DNA from 3 places in the Devosia sp. 2618 genome. Region 3 is predicted to be linked to each of the others. Evidence: riboswitches for the same ligand, from Rfam matches in the RefSeq annotation. Region 3 holds a riboswitch; each other region holds the start of a gene.

Region 1 (2,221 bases), 1.4 Mb from region 3:
GTGTGAGACGCTTGAAAATCATGAATTGTCCTTGGTGGAAAGGGCAGGTTGGCGTGCGGCCTTGGCCGTATGAATGAGGAGGTCGTGGGCGGTCTGGCCCTGGACCAGAACTTCCGAAACGAAGCGGGCGAGGGCTGTTTTGTCGGCCAGGCGATACCATTCGCCCTTGGGATAAAGGGCGACCATCGGGCCTTGATTGCAGGGGAACAGGCAGCCGGTGCGGGCGGTGAGGCATTGAGAGGCAATGCCCTGTCTGTTGGTCTCGTCCTTGAGGGCATGCAGGAGCGAGGCAGCGTCGCGGTAGTGGCAGCGCGGGCCGGTGCAGACCAGCAGGTGGTGTCGAAAATCGGGTGGGTTCTGCCAGCCAGGTTTGCCCAGCGATGGTTTTGCCTTGGCGACGGGCGTGGCGTTGTCGGCGTTTTCAAGCGCCGTCGTCACGAAATGACTGAGCAGTGCCGGGTCATCGCTGGCTTCGCTGCCAACGGACAAGGTGACATCGTCGTTGCCGGGCAGAAGGCTCCAAGTGGCGAGCGCGCCAGGGAGCCAGGCGATCAGGCTTTCGGGGAAAGGCAGGCCAATCGGCTGGACGAGAATGGACGTATGCCCCTCATCGCGCAGGGCGTCGAGGGCCTGCGGCAGGTTCTGGTCGGTGCCTTCGAGGCGAACGAGACGGCTGGGCAGGGCGGTGGCTGCGGCAAGTCCGTTCGCCACCGTCGCAAAACGGCGAGCACTCAGATTGGCCAGCGAGATGACAAAGAGAATGGCGTCAGGCTGCATGACACGCCCCAATGCAGGACGCATGATCATGTGGATACGCCATTGGGTGGTGCCCAATGTTCATAATCAAAACTCCGCTCAAGCCGGTTAGGATCGGCTTTGGCGGGCGGGGTGTGCGCGCGCCGATAACCCCGTTGTCGGAACGGACAGGTTAGGCGCAAATGGCAGATAGGATGCTGGCGTGGCCGCAGTCATGACGTGTCCCCTGCCAGAACACCTCGTCTGGCTGCTTGGTATTGTGCTTGGGCAGGTCTCCTGGCTCACGGCTCTGATGCGGTTGCAGCCTTCCCAATCCTAAAAGGACCAGTGGCGATAGCAATCGCTTGCCGCTTACAGTTGCGAGGGCAGCCTCGGTTTTGGCCCCTGATGGGTAATCCGCACCGTGTTCCCTTTTAATCCGCGCGTCATGGCGGAACCGAAAGCTCGCGCAAGTTGGGGTGATTCTGGATGGGGATCAAGGCGCAGGTGTCGGCGTTGTGTCGCGGGGGCGCGTTGCGCCAACACTCTTGCTGCGTTTGCTGGTAAGACAGTGGCTAAGCTGGAGTTGGTGGCAGAAAACCTAGTCGTCATGCAGCCGCTTTTCGATTGGCTCGCCGATCCGGAAATTGTTGAACTGCACGTCTAGGCCAGCGCGGGTTGGGGAGCAGCACATCATGCCGGCTTGGACGACTTGGGGCATCGCCAGGTATGCGAGGCGGGCCATGCGCCATTGGCCGGTTTCGGCCTGTAATTGGACGCGCAGGGCTGTGCCGTGCCGCGTGACGCGGATGTTCAGGCCGTCGCGGAATGCGTTGGGCAGGGAGAGCATCGACCAATCGGATTGGTCATCGCGCGTTACCACGGTGCTGAAATGGAGCTCACCATCGGTATATTCGATGCCGGCCTTGATCCAGTTCTTGCCGTCGACGCGGACCATCAGGCCGGCCTGATCATAGAGTGCCGTGTAGTCGGCCTTGAATGTGACTGACATGGTGAAATCGCCGGACACTTCATCGTGGTAGAAGTGACCGTTGTCGTGCAGGAAATCGTAGAACGTGTTGTTCCAGAAATCCGTCTCCAGCGCGGTCCGAACAGCTAGCCCCTCACCATTTTCGGTCCAGTGAAGCGGCTCGTTGATCCAGCGCATAGTGGTTCTCCGTCAGTGCTGGAGACTACCCTATGGTCACGTTGGCAGTTTGGCTAGATTGCGCTAGGCCCTGCGTCGTCGATCGGACCATAGAAACGGACGTAGCGGAAGCGCCCACGAATGAGCCTGTCTAACTATGTCTTTGGGGGAGGCCCGGATGCTTTGGCCGCTGGGCCTGTCCGGAAAGGGCGATGGTGGAGGGGACTGGATTCGAACCAGTGTACGCTAAGCGGTCAGATTTACAGTCTGATGGATTTAACCACTCTCCCACCCCTCCACAACAACGTCGCTTGGGTAGGAAAACGAAGCGCTAGGCGT
Region 2 (2,221 bases), 130 kb from region 3:
CCACGGCGTCGGTTTCGCCCTTCCAGTAGGATTCGAGGGCCTTTTTGAGTTCGCGATGTGCGCCGATGCGCGGAAAGCCGAGATTGGCGGATCTGGTCATGATGGTGCCGATGCAAAATGGTGCGCCCACCGGCAGACCGGAACGGTCGCCATGGCCGGGTCGCGGAAAAAGCGGAAAAGCGGGCTGAACAGGCGTCAGAAGTGACGCATTCGCCTTGGGCTTGTGGCTGCAATCGGCGGCAAGAAAATCGTCATGGCATGTCCTCGACCAGTCCACCCGACCGGCGTGATTGGAGTGTTCAATCCCAAGGTAGGTCTCCTGGCTCGCGGGATTGGCCGAACATCCGCCTTCCCGGTTTGCACCAGTGGCATGTGGATATCCGTCACCGCCTACAGTTGCGGGGGCAGCTCCGGACTAGGCATGAGCCGCACCGGATTCCCTGTTATCCTCTTGCGAGGACCATGGGCAGGCTGAAGATGCACGGCAAAGCGACGGCTGTCAATTGGGATATAAAGATATCGTTATATCCCCGCTGTCCACATGGACTGGAAAATTGCTCAGCAAGGCATTGACGCGAATCTAGAATAGGACCACTACATCTAGTGTGTCGTGGTCATCCGGGTCGCAAGGACGGGTGATAATAGGGAAGCTGGTGCGGGGTTCATCCTCCAGTCCAGCGCTGCCCCCGCAACTGTGAAAGCGTGCTTCAGCACGCCAGCCAGATACCTGCCACGACAGGTTTATTCGTCCACGGGCGGGGTGTCCCATTTGGTCGCGAAGCACAGGCTTGGCCGCTTGGTCACGTCCTCGCGCGCGCCCCTTCTGTACCCCGCCATCCACCTACGGGGTCCTGGGGTCCAATGACTGAACTCGATATTGCAAGCCGTGCCGACGATGGTGTCGCACCCGCCTATCACGACGCCGACGACCGCCGTGTCGCCGCCGAGCCCGGCTTCTCGCTGATCAAGCGCAATGGCCGCAGCGTCCCCTTTGACTCTTCCAAGATCGGCGTGGCGCTGACCAAGGCGTTTCTGGCCGTGGAAGGCAACAAGGCCGCCGCATCGCGCCGCGTGCACGAGATCGTCGAACAGCTGACCACCGAAGTCGTGACCGCTTTGACCCGCCGCGCCAAGGATGGCCGCGTTTTTCACATCGAAGACGTGCAGGACCAGGTCGAGCTGGCGCTGATGCGCGGCGAGCACCAGAAGGTTGCGCGCTCCTATGTGCTCTATCGCGAAGAACATGCCCGCGCTCGCGCTGCTGCCACCAAGCCCGTCGAAACCAGCGCCACCAGCCTGACCATGACGCTCGACAATGGTAGCCGCGTGCCGCTCGATGAAGCGCGTCTGGCCACCGTCGTCACCGAAGCCTGTGCCGGCCTTGAAGGCGCGCAGCCCGAAGTCATCCTCGAAGAAACCCGCCGCAATCTCTATGACGGCATTTCGCTCGACGAGCTGGCGCTGGCGCCGATCTTGGCCGCCCGCACGCTGGTCGAAACCGAGCCAAGCTATGCGTTCGTTTCGGCGCGCCTGCTGCTGGACAAGCTGCGCCGCGAAGCGCTGAGCTATGTCTCGGGCCGCACCGAACTGGCAACTCAGGCCGACATGGCGACCCGCTATGCCGAATACTTCCCGCAATACCTGGCCAAGGGCATTGCAGCCGAACTGATCGACCCCGAACTGGCCCGCTTCGACGTGGCGCGCATCGCCGCCGCCATCAAGCCGGAGCGCGACACCCAGTTCCAGTATCTGGGCCTCCAGACGCTCTATGACCGCTATTTCCTGCATGTCGACCGGGCGGTGTTCGAGCTGCCGCAGGCCTTCTTCATGCGCGTCGCCATGGGCCTCGCCATCCGAGAAATCGACCGCGAAGCGCGCGCCATCGAGTTCTACAACCTGCTGTCGAGCTTCAACTTCATGGCCTCGACGCCAACGCTGTTCAACTCGGGCACGCTGCGCCCGCAGCTGAGCTCCTGCTTCCTGACGACGGTGGCCGACGACCTCGACGGCATCTTCAAGGCGGTCAAGGACAACGCCCTGCTGGCAAAATATTCCGGCGGTCTGGGCAATGACTGGACGCCCGTGCGCGGCCTCGGCGCCCACATCAAGGGCACCAACGGCGAGAGCCAGGGCGTCGTACCCTTCCTCAAGGTTGCCAACGACACCGCCATCGCCGTCAATCAGGGCGGCAAGCGCAAGGGCGCGGTCTGCGCCTATCTCG
Region 3 (2,221 bases):
TGCGGAAATAGTCCTGAATTTCTCCAACAATGGCCTTGGTCTCGTCGCGGTCAAACTTGATGGGTTTCATCCTGGGGTCCTCTGCTCTTGAGCGTGCTCTCTGCCTAGTGCGAGTCGCATCCACCCGCCGCGCGCAAATCTGCTTCAGCCCACCAACGAGGCGCTTGACCAAAACCGGTTCTTCCTACCGAGCCCGATTGCGGCAACGACCATTTGATGGCAGATTTCGCCGCCGTCGGCCATTGGCGCCAGGTCGATGGCGTCGGCGATGTAGCGCCCGCCTCAAGGAGTTCGGCCATGTTGCTGCGTATGTCTGCCATTGTCGTCTGTGCTGCCCTTGCATCCCCGGCCTTTGCCCAGGACCCATCGACCTTTGCCTGCGATGGCGTGTTTGGCCGCGATAGTTCCGAAGCGCTGCTGATCAAGACCTATGGCAAGGAAAACGTCGTCACCGGCAATGTCGATGGCCCTGAGGGCACCACCATTCTCGCCACTACCGTCTTCCCCAATGATCCGCAAAAGACCATGGAATTTGGCTGGTGGGACGAAACCAATCTGACCGACCTGAGCTACGCTGATCTGTCGCCGTCCATGGAAGGACCGCAGGGCGTGCGCGTCGGCATGAGCGTCGAGGATGTGGTTGCCATCAACCAGGCGCCCTTCACCATTGGCGGCTTCTGGTGGGATTATGGCGGCTACGCCAGTATCGAAGACGGCACGCTCGCCCACGTCGAGGGCAATTGCTACATTTCGCTGCGCTTCGCCCCCACCAATGAAGACACCGATGATCTCGATGTGAACCCTGTATCCGGGGAAGTCTCCATCCCCACCAGCGAGCCGCTGCTCAAGGATCTGGCCGTTCAGGTCCAGGTGCTCAGCATCAGCTATGAAGGCCCCGAAGGCGACGAGTAACCGCAGGGCGGATTGACCGCCCTCAAGGGGCGGCGTACATGTCAAACTGTATTGGTTCCCCGCGTCCGTAGCGGCAAGGGGATACCCGGACCGACGATTTTTCGTTGGGAAGGAAAGGGAACACGGTGAGGCGTACCCATTAGGGACCAACTCCGTGGCTGCCCCCGCAACTGTATGCGGTGCGCGCTCTCACTATGCCACTGGTGGCCGAAAGGCTGCTGGGAAGGCGAGGGCGCTGTCTCCACCGCAAGCCAGGAGACCTGCCAATACAAACGCCGGGCGTAAAGCCCATCTGTTCCGCGCACGGAGGGTGCTGCTATGAATGCAACGACTAAAGCGACGACTGCCACTCAGTCACTCTCGATTTCCCAACGCGTTGTTGCCGGTTCGCTGGCGCTGCTGCTCGGTCTGACCCTGCTGGTCGGCACTGGCTTTGCTGGCGATTTCCGCCTGCATAATGGCGCACACGACACCCGTCATGCCATGGGCTTTCCCTGCCACTAAGGCAGGGTCCGGAGCGCTTCCAGCAAAAGTGGGAACCGGTTTGCTCCTCGGACTTGATCCGAGGATCGGAAGCGCGACCACCAGGAAATCGAGAGAAACATCATGATCCGCAATCTGTTTGCCGCTGCGCTTATCGCAGCGCTATCGGCTGGCCTTTTGACCGCCGTCATCCAGCATTTCCGCGTCACGCCCCTCATTCTCCACGCCGAAACCTTTGAAGGTGAAGGCGGCGGTCATAGCCACGGCGAAGAAGCCGTCGCGCAGGACCACACCCACGACGCCATCGCCACCCTTGAGGAAGAGCCCGAAGAATGGGCCCCCGCCGATGGCTTTGAGCGCACCGCTTATACCACGCTCGCCACCGTCCTCGCCGCCGCCGGCTTCGCGCTGGTCATCGGCGCCGTCTCGATGTTCGCTAATATTCCGATCACCTTCGCCAACGGCTACCTCTGGGGCATTGCCGGCTTCCTCGCCTTCTCGCTGGCCCCGGCCTATGGCCTCGCGCCCGAATTGCCGGGCATGCCGGCCGCCGAAGTCTTCCCGCGCCAGCTCTGGTGGGTCGGTACGGCGCTCGCCACGGGTGGCGCCATCCTGCTGCTCGCCAAAACCCGCGCCGGCTGGGCCTTTGCGGTTGCTGCAGCACTGGTCATTGCGCCCCACATCATCGGCGCACCGATCGGCCCCGATGAGCCAAGCGCCGTGCCAGCCCATCTCGCCACCGAATTTGCCGCCATCACCCTGGGCACGTCCGCCGTGTTCTGGCTGGTGCTCGGCACTCTGTTCGGCAAACTGAACGACGTGTTCG

Evidence for each region. Region 3 has a riboswitch for cobalamin ahead of ABIE28_RS13015 (CbtB domain-containing protein). Riboswitches for the same ligand answer to the same signal wherever they lie in the genome.
Region 1: linked by a shared signal. The riboswitch ahead of ABIE28_RS05840 ((2Fe-2S) ferredoxin domain-containing protein) and the one ahead of ABIE28_RS13015 (CbtB domain-containing protein) in region 3 are both predicted to bind cobalamin.
Region 2: linked by a shared signal. The riboswitch ahead of ABIE28_RS12390 (ribonucleoside-diphosphate reductase subunit alpha) and the one ahead of ABIE28_RS13015 (CbtB domain-containing protein) in region 3 are both predicted to bind cobalamin.

The regions. Positions count from the first base shown of each region.
Region 1 covers NZ_JBEPOO010000001.1:1,165,817-1,168,037, forward strand. Annotated here, with positions in the region: gene ABIE28_RS05835 (ABC transporter substrate-binding protein) at 1-22, opposite strand, end outside; gene ABIE28_RS05840 ((2Fe-2S) ferredoxin domain-containing protein) at 19-807, opposite strand; cobalamin riboswitch at 1,006-1,213, opposite strand; gene ABIE28_RS05845 (DUF1349 domain-containing protein) at 1,337-1,903, opposite strand; tRNA gene ABIE28_RS05850 (tRNA-Tyr) at 2,096-2,180, opposite strand.
Region 2 covers NZ_JBEPOO010000001.1:2,463,180-2,465,400, reverse strand. Annotated here, with positions in the region: gene metE (5-methyltetrahydropteroyltriglutamate--homocysteine S-methyltransferase) at 1-100, opposite strand, end outside; cobalamin riboswitch at 293-480, opposite strand; cobalamin riboswitch at 595-749, shown strand; gene ABIE28_RS12390 (ribonucleoside-diphosphate reductase subunit alpha) at 862-2,221, shown strand, end outside.
Region 3 covers NZ_JBEPOO010000001.1:2,590,776-2,592,996, reverse strand. Annotated here, with positions in the region: gene ABIE28_RS13025 (DUF2164 domain-containing protein) at 1-70, opposite strand, end outside; gene ABIE28_RS13020 (hypothetical protein) at 217-912, shown strand; cobalamin riboswitch at 948-1,194, shown strand; gene ABIE28_RS13015 (CbtB domain-containing protein) at 1,231-1,416, shown strand; gene ABIE28_RS13010 (CbtA family protein) at 1,519-2,221, shown strand, end outside.